3 regions of the Erwinia pyrifoliae DSM 12163 genome follow, and region 1 is predicted to be linked to each of the others. Evidence: predicted binding sites of a transcription regulator. Region 1 holds the regulator's gene; each other region holds the start of a gene.
The links. The regulator CRP, encoded in region 1, controls carbon source genes, mostly activating them, when cyclic AMP is high. The targets are predictions, from matches to a motif close to ATGTGANNNNNNTCACAT.
Positions count from the first base shown of each region.

Region 2: aaeX (p-hydroxybenzoic acid efflux pump operon protein AaeX) is a predicted target of CRP. The motif match lies at 1,089-1,106, and genes of this name have one in related genera.
Region 3: udp (uridine phosphorylase) is a predicted target of CRP. The motif match lies at 2,268-2,285, and genes of this name have one in related genera.

Region 1 covers NC_017390.1:3,701,459-3,706,240, forward strand. Annotated here, with positions in the region: gene EPYR_RS16900 (hydrolase) at 1-833, shown strand, start outside; gene EPYR_RS16905 (YheU family protein) at 833-1,051, shown strand; gene EPYR_RS16910 (phosphoribulokinase) at 1,159-2,028, shown strand; gene EPYR_RS16915 (OsmC family protein) at 2,065-2,472, opposite strand; gene crp (cAMP-activated global transcriptional regulator CRP) at 2,838-3,470, shown strand; gene EPYR_RS16925 (YccS/YhfK family putative transporter) at 3,531-4,782, shown strand, end outside.
Region 2 covers NC_017390.1:356,445-361,226, forward strand. Annotated here, with positions in the region: gene EPYR_RS01645 (hypothetical protein) at 115-786, opposite strand; gene aaeX (p-hydroxybenzoic acid efflux pump operon protein AaeX) at 1,328-1,531, shown strand; gene aaeA (p-hydroxybenzoic acid efflux pump subunit AaeA) at 1,539-2,471, shown strand; gene aaeB (p-hydroxybenzoic acid efflux pump subunit AaeB) at 2,485-4,443, shown strand; gene yhcN (peroxide/acid stress response protein YhcN) at 4,651-4,782, opposite strand, start outside.
Region 3 covers NC_017390.1:252,751-257,532, reverse strand. Annotated here, with positions in the region: gene rmuC (DNA recombination protein RmuC) at 1-1,207, opposite strand, end outside; gene udp (uridine phosphorylase) at 1,382-2,146, opposite strand; gene EPYR_RS01170 (dienelactone hydrolase family protein) at 2,435-3,271, shown strand; gene metE (5-methyltetrahydropteroyltriglutamate--homocysteine S-methyltransferase) at 3,331-4,782, opposite strand, start outside.

The DNA of each region.
Region 1 (4,782 bases):
CCTGGAGCGAAAACCCGGCCCGGGCGCGCCATAAGCCGCGCGTGGTGCTGTTCCACGGTCTGGAAGGCAGCTTTCACAGCCCCTATGCGCACGGCCTGTTGCAGGCGTGGAAAGCGCGTGGCTGGCTGGGCGTGGTGATGCACTTTCGCGGCTGTAGCGGCGTCCCCAACCGCCTGAACCGCATCTATCACTCTGGCGAAACCGATGATGCCAGCTACTTTTTACAGTGGCTGCACGCTGAATGGGGCCAGGGGCCTACCGCTGCCGTGGGCATCTCGCTGGGCGGTAATATGCTGGCCTGCCTGATGGGCAAGCAGGGGGATAACTGCCTGCTCGACGCCGGGGTGGCAGTTTCCGCTCCGCTGATGCTGGAACCCTGTAGCCTGCGGCTGGAACAGGGCTTTTCCCGCGTTTATCAGCGTTATCTGCTCAACCTGCTGAAACAGAATGCCCGGCGTAAACTGCGCGCCTGGCCAGGCGCGCTGCCCGTCGACCTGGCACAGCTCGAATCCATGCGCCATCTGCGCGATTTCGATAATGCGATAACCGCCCGCGCTCATGGCTTTATTGATGCCAGCGACTACTACCGCCGTAGCAGCGCCATGCCGCTGCTGCCCGGTGTGCGTAAGCCGCTGCTGATCATTCACGCACAGGATGACCCTTTTATGACCGCTGACGTGATCCCCGATCCTGCCCTGCTGCCGTCAAACGTTGAATATCAGCTGACGCAGCATGGCGGGCACGTCGGTTTTGTAGGCGGAACGCTGCGCAGCCCACAAATGTGGCTGGAGCAACGCATTCCGCAATGGCTTACCACCTGGCTGGACAACTGATGATTATTCCCTGGAAAGAACTCGATTCTGCAACGCTTGATAACCTGATTGAATCCTTTGTGCTGCGCGAAGGCACCGATTATGGCGAACATGAGCGATCGCTGGAACAGAAAGTCGCCGATGTTCGCCGTCAGCTGAGCAGCGGCGAGGTGGTGCTGGTGTGGTCTGAACTGCACGAGTCGGTCAACATTATGCCGCGCGGCCAGTTTCACGGCTAAGCGCATTTTGCCTGTATTTTATCGCTGTACCTGCTGCATGGGTGACACAGATCGACAAATCATGTTACCAATGCAGCCCCACCCGTTTTTTCAGGGAGTTGTTCGCCATGTCGATTAAACATCCGGTTATCGCCGTTACCGGCTCCAGCGGGGCAGGAACCACCACCACCAGCCTGGCATTCAGGAAGATTTTCCAGCAGCTGGATCTGCATGCTGCGGAAGTAGAAGGAGACAGCTTTCACCGCTTTACCCGCCCGGAGATGGATATGGCAATCCGCAAAGCGCGCGATATGGGTAAACACGTTAGCTATTTTGGCCCGGAAGCAAATGATTTCGGACTGCTGGAGCGCACATTTAGCGAATATGGTCGCAGCGGTAAAGGAAAGTCGCGTAAGTATCTGCATACTTATGATGAAGCCGTACCCTGGAATCAGGTGCCAGGCACCTTCACGCCGTGGCAGCCGCTGGCGGAACCGACCGACGTGCTGTTTTATGAGGGGTTGCACGGCGGCGTTGTCACCCCGCAGCATAACGTGGCGGACAAGGTGGATCTGCTGGTTGGCGTGGTGCCCATTGTCAACCTTGAGTGGATCCAGAAACTGGTGCGCGATACCAGCGAACGCGGCCACTCGCGCGAAGCGGTGATGGATTCCGTGGTGCGATCCATGGAGGATTACATCAACTTTATTACCCCGCAGTTTTCACGCACCCATATTAACTTCCAGCGCGTTCCGACCGTGGATACCTCCAACCCGTTTGCCGCCCGTGGCATCCCTTCTTTGGATGAGAGTTTCGTGGTTGTCCACTTTCAGGGGCTGGAAGATATCGATTTCCCTTACCTGCTGTCCATGTTGCAGGGTTCGTTTATCTCACATATCAAAACCCTGGTGGTGCCGGGCGGCAAAATGGGGCTGGCGATGGAGCTGATTATGGGGCCGCTGGTCAAGCGGTTGATTGAAGGAAAGAAAATCGGCTGACGTTCTTTCCTTTCACCGCTAAGCGAAGGGGCTGGATCAGGCCAGTGCGATAACTTCATAACTGTGACTTATCTTCACCCCCTTGCCCAACATGATCGCCACCGAGCAGTATTTTTCCGCAGAGAGATCGACCGCACGCGCTACCGCGTTATCCGCCAGCGCGGTTCCGCTGACCATAAAGTGCAGGTTGATGTGGGTGAAGATACGCGGTGCCTCTTCGCGGCGTTCTGAGGTCAGTTTTACTTCGCAGTCAGCCACGCTGTGGCGGCCCTTTTGCAAAATCGAAACCACGTCTATGGCGCTGCAGCCGCCGACGGCCATCAGCACCATTTCCATCGGGCTTGGTGCTTTATCGCCCGAATTACCATCCATCAGCACCTGATGGCCGGATGAGGATTCTCCCAAAAACGTCATCCCTTCAACCCATTTAACCCGTGCCTGCATAACAACATCCTCCAATTCATTTAGTTACAGCAGAGTACGCCGCAGTCACTTAAACGGCAACGCTCTCTTTTTCTGACTATGCTGAAGCGAGACAACAGAAGACAGCCATCCCAAGCTGTGCTACAAACGAGGCTGTAAATTTCATCTGCATCATGATGTTGGTGAAAACGAAACGACAGCATACGGCTTGCCCCGGAGCGACCCGTGTCTTTTCCTATCGGAACGCTTGACTATGTCAACGCCTGGCAGGGATTCAGCCCCCCGTATATCCCCAATATTTACGTGCGGCAGCAAGGGGATCGTGGCACTTGCTGCGTGGTAAACCGGATGTATTCAGGCCAGATGACAACAGAGGATAACAGCGAATGGTTCTCGGCAAACCGCAAACAGACCCTACTCTCGAATGGTTCCTGTCCCATTGCCATATTCACAAATATCCATCCAAAAGCACGCTGATCCATCAGGGTGAGAAGGCGGAAACCCTTTACTACATCGTTAAAGGTTCAGTAGCGGTATTAATCAAGGATGAAGAAGGGAAAGAGATGATCCTCTCTTATCTCAACCAGGGGGATTTTATCGGCGAGCTGGGCCTCTTTGAAGAGGGCCAGGAACGCAGTGCCTGGGTACGTGCCAAAGTAGCCTGTGAAGTGGCTGAAATCTCTTACAAAAAATTCCGTCAGCTGATCCAGGTCAATCCTGACATCCTGATGCGCCTGTCTTCGCAGATGGCGCGTCGCCTGCAGGTCACCTCGGAAAAAGTGGGTAATTTAGCTTTCCTTGATGTGACCGGACGCATTGCCCAGACGCTGCTGAACCTGGCAAAACAGCCCGATGCAATGACGCACCCGGACGGGATGCAGATCAAAATCACCCGTCAGGAGATCGGCCAGATTGTTGGCTGCTCGCGCGAAACGGTCGGTCGTATACTGAAAATGCTGGAAGATCAAAACCTGATCTCCGCACACGGTAAAACCATCGTCGTTTACGGCACGCGTTAATCGCCCCTGAACCCACGGCGCGCCAGCCTCTGTCGCGCCTTTTTCTATTTGGTGCGGCTGATGTGGCGCAGAATCATTTATCAACCTGAAGTTAACTACGCACTGCGGCAAACGCTGGTGCTGTGTTTGCCGGTTGCACTTGGCTGGCTGCTGGGAGATTTACAGAAAGGTCTGCTGTTCTCACTGGTTCCCGCCTGCTGCAACAATGCCGGGCTGGATACGCCGCATAAACACTTCTTTAAACGCCTGATGGTGGGCGGAGGCCTGTTCGCCGGCAGCAGTTTTATTATCCAGTATGCCGGCGCCCAGGGGATCCCGCTGCCGCTGATCCTGCTGCTGATGGCGATGCTGCTGGGGGTTACCGGCGAGATCGGCCCGCTGCATGCCCGCCTGATGCCCGCCTCGCTGATTGCCGCCATCTTCACCCTTAGCCTCGCGGGGAAAGTGCCGATGTGGCAGCCTCCGTTACTGTATATCCTGGGCACCATCTGGTACGGCGTATTTAACTGGTTCTGGTTCTGGCTGTGGAAAGAGCAGCCGATGCGCGAAACGCTCAGCCTGCTATATCGCGAGCTGGCTGACTACTGCGAGGCAAAGTATCGCCATTTAAATCAGTTGAACGATCCCTCAACCGCCATGCCGCCGCTGTTTGCCCGCCAGCAAAAGGCCGTCGACCTCATCACTACCTGTTACCAGCAAATTCATATGCTGGCAGCCAACCGCAACCAGCACTACCAGCCTTTGACGCGCGCTTTCCAGGTGGCGCTTGACCTGCAGGAGCACATCGCCGTCAGCCTGCATCAGCCGGAAGACGTGCAAAAACTGGTGCGCCTGAGCCACGCCGAGGCGGTGATCCGCTGGAATGCGCAGCGTATCGCCGCCCGTCTGCGCGAGCTGGCTGACGATATCCTGTATCACCGCTTCCCCAAACGTTTTGAGATGGAGCAGCCGCTGGAAGCGCTGGAGAAGGTAGTCCATCAGCATCCGGATAATCCGGTCGGTCATTTTTGCTACTACCATTTCAGCCGTATTGCGCGCGTGCTGCGCACTCAACGCCCGCTTTACCGCCGCGATTTGATGGCCGACCGTCAGCGCCGCCTGCCGCTGCTGCCGGCGCTGAAAAGCTACCTTTCGCTTAAATCTACCGCTTTGCGCACCGCCGCACGCTATGCGGTGATGTTGACCTTTGCCAGTACGCTGGCGCTGTTTTTGGCTATGCCGAAGCCGTACTGGATACTGATGACCATGATGTTTGTCAGCCTGAACGGCTACAGTGCCACCCGGGTGCGCATCCAGCACCGGGCGCTCGGCA
Region 2 (4,782 bases), 680 kb from region 1:
CATATCATATACAACGCCATATTTATCAATCGTAGATAAATAAATGACTATCATGCACAGTAAATAAAAAATAATAAATATTATCCTGATAAGCTTTTTCATGCGGTTATAATCCTATCTCCAGAGCAGTATATTAAAGTGCTGCCAGTTTCTGACAATAAAATCGCCATACCGCGTATCTTTTTTTATACTTTCCAGGCTCGGGTTGGTGCCCCGGTTATATCGGGCCCCAATAATTTTTACATCATCCATACTGAGCTGAGCTGGTAACTTGTCATAGTCGGCAAGTTGGCGTAAATGCATAGCCGCGAGGTTGATATTATAGGTGTCTTTTTCAAGGCACTGCGACAGTGCACGGAGTTCTGATATGCTCATCTGGTCTGCGTTGAGACCCATAGTTTTAGCGGCGGTACGCAGTTGCATACTGACAAATCCGAATGAGGTTTTAGCCGGTGGAGAGGTTACAGTGAAATTACTGTCGATACAAGCTGGTCCGCTCCAGTCTATGGCGCGAATTTCAAAAGCAAAACGATCTATAATATTTGGATCACCGCCTACTTCAATCCAGCAGACTCCAGCGAGTAATTCTGGAGGAAGGTTATAGCGAAGAGCAGCCAACCTGATAAGCGAACTATGTTTTTTTACCCAGGCGTCTTTAAAACCTCTGGCATAGAGTCTGCCGCCGCCGAACTTTTCAGGAAGGACTTTCCAGCGGAATACATCAAGCAAAGTCCAGGAGGGTGACTTTGTCATTACTCTGCATTGTTCAAAATTGCGCATATCCATTTGAAAATCTCCCTTAATTGAGGTCTGACGCTCAGTGAAACGAAAGCCTGTGTTAAGAGGTTTCGACCGTGCTGTGAACCGGTAATTTCGCACAGTTCAATAGCCTGTTAATGTCACAACCATTGTTGAATGCTGACAGTGCACAATGCACCTGTTGTGCTTTAGCCACATCCTGTTGCAGCAGCGCTGAAAATAGATTTTATCCGCCGGGATTAGCCCCAGATTGCGGACAGAACCCGGCTCCACCACGTTGATAAAAACGGACATCCCCTTGAGTCTTGCCATGATTCACTCTGACTTAAAAGTGATTTAGATCACATTTGGTAGATAACTTATAGTCAACCGCGTTACTATAGCAGGAATGGGTTACCGTTTCGTTGTACTACTCCCGTTATATGCCGGTTCCGTTTTAAGCTGGCATTAAAAAAACCTGGTTCGGATCGACGTCTGACTGAGCGTTTATCATCACCTGCAAGCGTACTTCCCTGAACCGGAAGAAGAGCGGTGAGATAGCCCGGTAGCGTGTCTATAAGGATAAAAGATGAGTGTACTTCCGGTTGTTGTCGTCTTTGGAATGTCATTCCCCCCCATTTTTATTGAAATTATTGTGTCACTGATGCTGTTCTGGCTGATACGGCGTGTGATTACGCCAACCGGACTTTATGACCTGGTGTGGCATCCTGCCCTGTTTAATACCGCGCTCTACTGCTGTCTGTTCTACGTTGTATCCCGAATGTTCGTCTGAGGTCATAGTGAAAACGCTAATAAGAAAAATTTCCCGTACCGCCATTACGCTGCTGCTGGCGATCGTCGCGATGGTGCTGATTTTCCGCGTCTGGGTGTTTTACACCGAATCACCCTGGACGCGTGATGCCAGGTTTACCGCCGATGTCGTAGCGATCGCGCCCGATGTCAGTGGCCTGATCTCCGAAGTGCGCGTGCGCGATAACCAGCTGGTGCAGAAAGATCAGGTGCTGTTTACTATCGACCAGCCGCGCTATCAGAAAGCGCTCGATGAAGCACAGGCCGATGTGGCCTATTACCAGGCGGTGATGAGTGAGAAACGTCGAGAGGCCGGGCGCCGCAACCAGCTGGGGGTTTCTGCCATGTCGCGCGAGGCCATAGAGCAGGCGAACAACGATTACCAGACTACGGAACACCAGCTGGCCAGGGCGGTTGCTTCACGCGACCTGGCCAAACTGGACCTGGAGCGTACCGTGATCAAAGCGCCATCAGCAGGCTGGGTAACCAACCTGAATGTCTATACCGGCGAATTTATTACCCGTGGATCGACCTCGGTGGCGCTGGTAAAACAGAACTCATTCTATGTGCTGGCCTATCTGGAAGAGACCAAGCTGGAAGGTATTCGTCCCGGCTATCGTGTTGAAATTACCCCACTGGGCAGCAATCAGGTGCTGCGCGGCTGGGTTGACAGTATTGCCGCAGGCGTGACCAACAGTAGCAGCACCGTTGACAGTAAAGGCATGGCGACCATTGATTCAAATCTGGAGTGGGTACGCCTGGCGCAGCGTGTTCCGGTTCGCATTCATCTTGACAGGCAGCCGGGTAATCTCTATCCCGCCGGAACCACGGCGACCGTCGTCGTGACCGGCGCTCAGGATCGCCAGGATAAAGACATGCCACCGTTGATGAAGCTGATGCATCGTCTGCGCGAGTTTGGTTAAGGCGGGGCAGATCATGCAGTGGTATCGTCTGCGCTTTCCAGTCAAACTGACCTTCGCTATTCTGCTGGCGCTGTTTGTCGGCTTTGAATTCAATCTTGAAACCCCACGCTGGGCGGTGATGACCGCCGCGATTGTGGCGGGCGGTACTGCGTTTGCTGCCGGGGGCGATCCGTTCTCAGGCGCTCTGCGCCACCGTGGGATGCTGCGCATCATCGGCACCTTTATCGGCTGTATTGCCGCGCTGGTGATTATGATTGCCACCATCCGGGCGCCCGTGGTGATGCTGCTGTTGTGTTGCATCTGGGCCGGGGTCTGCGTGTGGGTGTCTTCGCTGATCAAAGTTGAAAACTCTTATGCTCTCGGACTGGCTGGCTATACCGCGTTGATTATTGTGGTCAGCCTGAATGCTAATGGATCATTGCTGCTGGCACCGCAGTTTGCCGTGGAGCGCTGTAGTGAAATCATTATCGGGATTGTCTGTGCGATCCTCGCCGATATGCTGTTTTCACCGCGTTCAATCAAACAGGATATTGACCGCGAAATTGATGCACTGCTGGTGGAGCAGTACCGCCTGATGCAGCTGTGCGTAGAACATGCTGATAAAGAAGAGGTCGATAAATGCTGGGCCGGGCTGGTACGCCGCACCACCGCTCTTAACGGAATGCGTACTCATCTGATGATGGAGGCCGGGCGCTGGCACAAAATTGATCCGCGCCTGCAGGTGCTGAATACCCTGTCGCTGACGCTCATTACTCAGGCTTGTGAAACCTTCCTGATCCAGAATAACCACCCTGAGTACGTTCCGCCCCAGTTCCAGCTGTTGTTCAGAAAGCCGACGGCAAACGTTGCCGATATCCATCAACGCATGAAAACTATGCGTCGGGTCATCACCGCCAGCGGCACTAAAAATACCCCGACGACGATCGGCAGTTGGGTTGGGGCAGCCAGTCGTTATCTGCTGCTGCTGAAAGGGATCCACACTAACAGCAGTATCGGCCATCGCGAAGAAGAGATGCTGAATGTTGACCCGGTAGTGAAGATGCGTTCGGCGGAAACCCGGCATGCGTTGGTGAATGGGATACGTACTTTCGTGGCAACCGCCGTGGGTTCACTGTTCTGGTTGTGGACCGGCTGGACATCGGGCAGTGGTGCGATGGTGATACTGGCCGTCATTACCTCGTTGGCCATGCGTATGCCTAACCCGTTGATGGTCGCTAAAGATTTCCTGTACGGCATGATCGTCGCGATCCCGCTGGGGTCGCTTTACTACATGGTGGTGATGCCGAACACCCAGCAGAGTATGCTGCTATTGTGTATCGCGCTGGGGCTGATCGCCTTTATCAGCGGCCTTCTTATCCAGCGGCGTCAAATTGGTGCGTTAGGTGCGCTGGTCGGCACCATCAATATCCTGACGCTGGACAACCCGATGCAGTTTGAAGTCAGCCCGTTTCTGGATAATGCCCTCGGCCAGGCGATCGGCTGTTTTGTCGCGCTGCTGGTTATTCTGCTTATCCGCGATACCTCTAAGGCGCGCGTCGGGCGCATTTTGCTCAATCGCTTTATGTATGCCGCCGTATCAGCGATGACCACCAATACCGTGCGGCGCAAAGAGAACCACCTGCCTGCGCTATACCAACAGTTGTTTATGCTGATGAACAGCTTCCCTGGCGACATCAACAAGTACCGGCTGGCGCTGACGCTAATCATCGCACACCAGCGACTGCGTGCTGCTGACGTGCCAATCAACCCCGACCTCTCAGCGTTTCATCAGCAGCTGCGCCACACTGCCGACCGGGTGATCTCGGCCGGCAGCGATGCGAACAGACGTGACTATTTTGAGCGCCTGCTGGCTGAGTTCGACGTTTACCAGCAAAAACTACAGCGGTATCAGGCTGCGCAAAGCGTGACTGAACCCGTTGCGCGTCTGGCGATGGTATTAAAGAAATATCAGCAAACGCTGATCGAGGTGTGAGTTTTGCTCAGGCTGGCAGATAAGCTGTAATGTGGTGCCTCCACTCGATTGTACCGTCTGGCTTCCTCTTTCCAGGTTCGCTCAGTAGTCAGAAGATGTAAAAGCCCCGGCGAACGGGGCTAAAGTGATATTCCGGCAGGTTGACAGAAAGAGATGGGCGAGCAACGACAGTAAAATACCGGTGCTGATGCACCGGTTTATCGTTGGTTATTTGTAAAGCTCGGCCGTGGCGTGATAGTTACCATCGTTACGCGCTTCAACGACGCGGTAAGACGTTGCACCCTGGCGATCCGCTTTTTGTGACAGCTGGTGGCGGATTTCCATTGGCGTACCGTCAAT
Region 3 (4,782 bases), 580 kb from region 1:
CATGACGGCTCTGATGCTCATAACGCCACAGGTTGTTGATGGTACGCAGCGCTACCAGCAGCGTAGTCGGGCTGACCAGCATGATATTTTGGTTCAGCGCTTCATTGATCAGTTCAGGCTGCCTGTCGATAGCCAGCAGGAAGGCTGGCTCAACTGGAATAAACATCAACACATAATCCAGCGAGCGTAAACCCGGTAATTGTTGATAATCTTTTCGGCTCAGTTGGCGTAAGTGTCCGCGAATAGCGGCGATATGCTCGCTGACCGCCGCCTCACGCTGCGCTTCGTCTTCGCCGTTAAAGTAGCGTTCATAGGCGACCAGCGTCATCTTCGCATCAATAACCACATCCTTGCCCTGCGGCAAACGGACGATGACATCGGGCTGCATGCGTCCATTCTGTTCCAGCTGAATATTGACCTGAGTTTCATATTCATGCCCTTCGCGCAGGCCGGAAGCTTCCAGCACCCGGCTGAGCACCACTTCCCCCCAGTTACCTTGGGTTTTGTTATCCCCTTTCAGCGCTTTCGTCAGGTTAATGGCTTCCTGAGCCATCCGGGCATTGAGCTGTTGCAGGTTGCGAATTTCGTGGGCAAGCGTATGGCGTTCACGCGCTTCCTGACCGAATCCGTCCTGTACCTGACGGCGGAACCCCTCCAGCTGTTCGCGTAGTGGGGTGATCAAGCCATGCAGGCTTTGGCGGTTTTGTTCATCAACGCGGCGTCCGCTATTTTCGAAGATGCGATTCGCCAGATTTTCAAACTGGGCATTCAGGCGTTGTTCGCTGTTCACCAGCAGCCGCTGTTTCTCCTCGGCAGCCATGCGCGTTTCCTCAAGCCGGATGGTGACTTCGCGTAGCTCCGCCTCCTGGGCGCTGTTAATCTCCAGCTGCGTGCGCAGCTCACGCGTCAGCTGCTCGGTTTCACTGCGCCAGTGTTCAAGGTGGTGGAGTTTTTCCTCGGCCGCCGCCAGTGAGCCATGCAGCTGGCGCTGCTCATGCTCATTCTGTTTTTGCATCAGCAGATGGCCGTCAAGCTGCTGCTGCAAACGCTGGCGTTCATGCTGCGCCTGTTCCGCCGACTGCATCAGCAGCTGCCGTTCTGTTTCGCCTTTCGCCAGCTGCTGCTGACAGCGTAGCGAGGCAAGCAGCCAGCCTGCCAGTATCCCGGCCAGAGCAAAGCCTGCGCCGTACATGATTGTGACATCCACCCTGATTCTCCTGCTGAACCCCTGACAGGGGAAAAATAGAGGCGCACTGTATAAATGTCCAGACAAAATACAACGAAGAGCGCCCCATCCCAGTAAAAAAGCGGGGCAGCTCGAAGATATATTGCAAGGAAACGAGATTTGCAGGCCACAAACAGACGTGGCCCGCATCAGGGATCATTCCAGCAAACGGCGTGCAGCTTCAACCACGATTTTCACCGCGTCACTCTCGGTTCTTTTCATGGTTTCCGCATCCGGGATCTCTTGCTGGGTTCGGTTAACAATCACCCCGGCGACCATGCCGGCGCGCAGTCCCTGGCTGGCACACATGGTCAGCAGCGTTGCCGACTCCATTTCATAGTTCAGCACGCCCATCTGTTGCCACTCCTGCATTGAATTCTGGAAGCGGCTGACCACCCGACCAGAGAAAGTATCGTACCGCTCCTGGCCGGGATAGAAGGTGTCGGAGGAAGCCGTGATACCGATATGCGTTCTCGCACCTTGCGCTTTTGCCGCATCCACCAGCGCGGTAGTACAGGTAAAGTCCGCCACCGCCGGAAATTCCAGCGGCGCAAAGTGCAGGCTGGCACCGTCCAGCCTGACTGAACCGGTGGTGACCAGCACATCGCCCACGTTGATGTGCGGCTGGATAGCGCCGGTAGTGCCGACGCGCAGAAAGGTACGCACGCCCAACTGAGCCAGTTCTTCCACGGCGATGGAGGTGGAAGGCCCCCCGATCCCGGTTGAGCACACTATGACGGCTTTACCCGCGATCTCAGCACGCCAGCTGGTAAATTCACGGTGCGAGGCCAGATGAACCGGATTATCCATCAGCGCAGCAATTTTCTTCACCCGCTCCGGGTCGCCGGGCGCAATGGCCAGGGTAGCGCCCTGAAGATCGGCTTTAGTGAGGCCGAGATGGAAAACGTCAGACTGTGGCATTTCATACTCCTGATGCGGAACCTGCGGATGATGAGAAAATGTTAATGTAAGAAAATTCCTCCTGACTCTATGTGACGAACATCCTTAATCAAAATGAAAATTGCATCATCCGAACTTTAAAAGGTGATCCAAATCCCATTTAACCATCAGTTATGGCCATTTTCGCTCATCTGGTGCTGTAGACAAGCTGTATCTGGTGATAAAGAGTTACTCTGATTCGATCGCTAATCTCAACGCATTCCTGACTATAGTTAGCTGACAACATGTAGCGCCTGCACGGAGATGACCATGAAAACCGAAGATAACATGACGCAAAAATTGAGCAACAAAGGCTTCGCGCCGGCGGTCGTTCCTGCCGCTGCCAGCACGATTATTACCGACAGCGCCGACATTCTCAGTGGTGAGACCTCCATCCCAACTCAGGGCGAAAATATGCCCGCGTTCCACGCCAAACCACGCCATGCACACGGCCCTTTGCCGGTGGTATTGGTGGTACAGGAAATTTTTGGCGTTCACGAACATATTCGCGATATCTGTCGTCGACTGGCGCTGGAAGGTTACCTGGCGGTCGCACCCGAACTCTATTTTCGTCAGGGCGATCCCGCTGATTACACCGATATCCCCACGTTGTTCAAAGAGCTGGTGAGTAAGATCCCTGACAGCCAGGTGCTGGCCGACCTCGATCATGTGGCTAACTGGGCTTCACGCCACGGCGGTGATATACGCCGTTTGGCGGTGACCGGTTTTTGCTGGGGTGGGCGCATTACCTGGCTTTATGCCGCGCATAATCCGCAGCTGAAAGCCGCCGTTGCTTGGTATGGCAAGCTGGTGGGGGATAAGACGATGAAGCAGCCAAAACAGCCGGTGGATGTTGCGGTGGATCTGGATGCGCCCGTGTTGGGGCTTTACGGCGGTAAAGACGATGGCATCCCTCCAGACAGCGTCGAAACCATGCGCCATGCGCTGCGTGCCGCCAATGCCAACGCCGAGATTATTGTCTATCCCGATGCCGGACACGCTTTTAACGCTGACTACCGCCCAAGCTATGAGGCCGGGTCCGCTAAGGATGGCTGGCAGCGAATGCTGGCATGGTTCAGGCAGTATGGCGTGACGTCGGAAGCATAAAAAAAGGGGCGCTAAGCGCCCCAAATAGTCGTTACATCAAAACACAACAACACAGATATTTAAGCTTCTTGTGCATTTCTCAGGTTTTGCGCCGCTTTCACCATGTTTGCCAGCGCCTGGCGAGTTTCCGTCCAGCCACGCGTTTTCAGGCCACAGTCCGGGTTAACCCACAGACGCTCAGTAGGGATGCGCTGTGCCGCTTTAAGCAGCAGTTCTTCCATCCACTCAACGCTTGGCACGTTTGGCGAGTGAATATCGTAAACGCCCGGACCGATCTCGTTCGGATACTCGAACTCTTCAAACGACTCCAGCAGTTCCATATCAGAACGTGAGGTTTCGATGGTGATAACATCCGCATCCAGCGCGGCAATCGAATCCATGATGTCGTTGAACTCGCAGTAACACATGTGGGTGTGGATCTGGGTGTCGTCCTGCGCAACGGCGGCATTGAGACGGAAGGCATCTACCGCCCACTCCAGATAAGCCGCCCAGTCGGACTGATGCAGCGGCAGCCCTTCACGCAGAGCAGGTTCATCAATCTGAATGATGCCAATGCCCGCTTTTTCCAGGTCTTCCACTTCATCACGCAGCGCCAGCGCAATCTGTTTGGCGATGGTTTCACGCGACACATCTTCACGCGGGAATGACCAACACAGGATGGTTACCGGACCGGTGAGCATGCCTTTTACCGGCTTGTCGGTCAGTGACTGAGCATATTTCGCCCATTCAACGGTGATGGCTTCCGGGCGGCTGACATCACCGATGATGACGGGTGGTTTCACACAGCGTGAACCGTAGCTCTGTACCCAGCCATTCTGCGTAAAGATGAAGCCGTCAAGGTGTTCGCCGAAGTATTCCACCATGTCGTTACGCTCCGCTTCGCCGTGCACCAGCACGTCCAGCCCTAAGCGCTCCTGCTCGACGATAGCCTGCTTGATGTGCTCCGCGATGCCGGTACGGTAGCGGGTGCCGTCCAGACGGCCCTGTTTGAAGTCGAGGCGCAGCCCACGAATTTCAGTGGTTTGTGGGAAAGAGCCGATGGTGGTGGTTGGCCACGCCGGTAGCTGGAAGCGCTGACGCTGAGCTTCAGCACGTACCTGATAGCTGTTCTTACGCAGACTGTCCTGCGGTGAAATCGCCGCCAGGCGCTGGCCTACGGCGGCATTATGCACGCGGGTAGAGTGCTGACGGGCGCGAACTGGCGCACTCCATGCTTCCAGTGAAGCCGGGTCATTATTGTTCAGCGCGTTGCTCAACAGGGCCAGCTCAGAACACTTCTGCAGGGCGAAGGCAAACCAGCTCTTCACTTCTTCATCCAGGCGGGTTTCCACGCTCAGGTCAATCGGGCTGTGTAGCAGTGAGCAGGAAGAACCAATCCACAGCTGTTTACGCTGTGCAACCAGCGGCTGCAGGCGTTCAAACCAGCTGCTGAGATCCGCACGCCAGACGTTACGGCCGTTAATCACACCAACGGACAGCAGCCAGTCTGCCGGCACTTTGCCGTTCAGCAG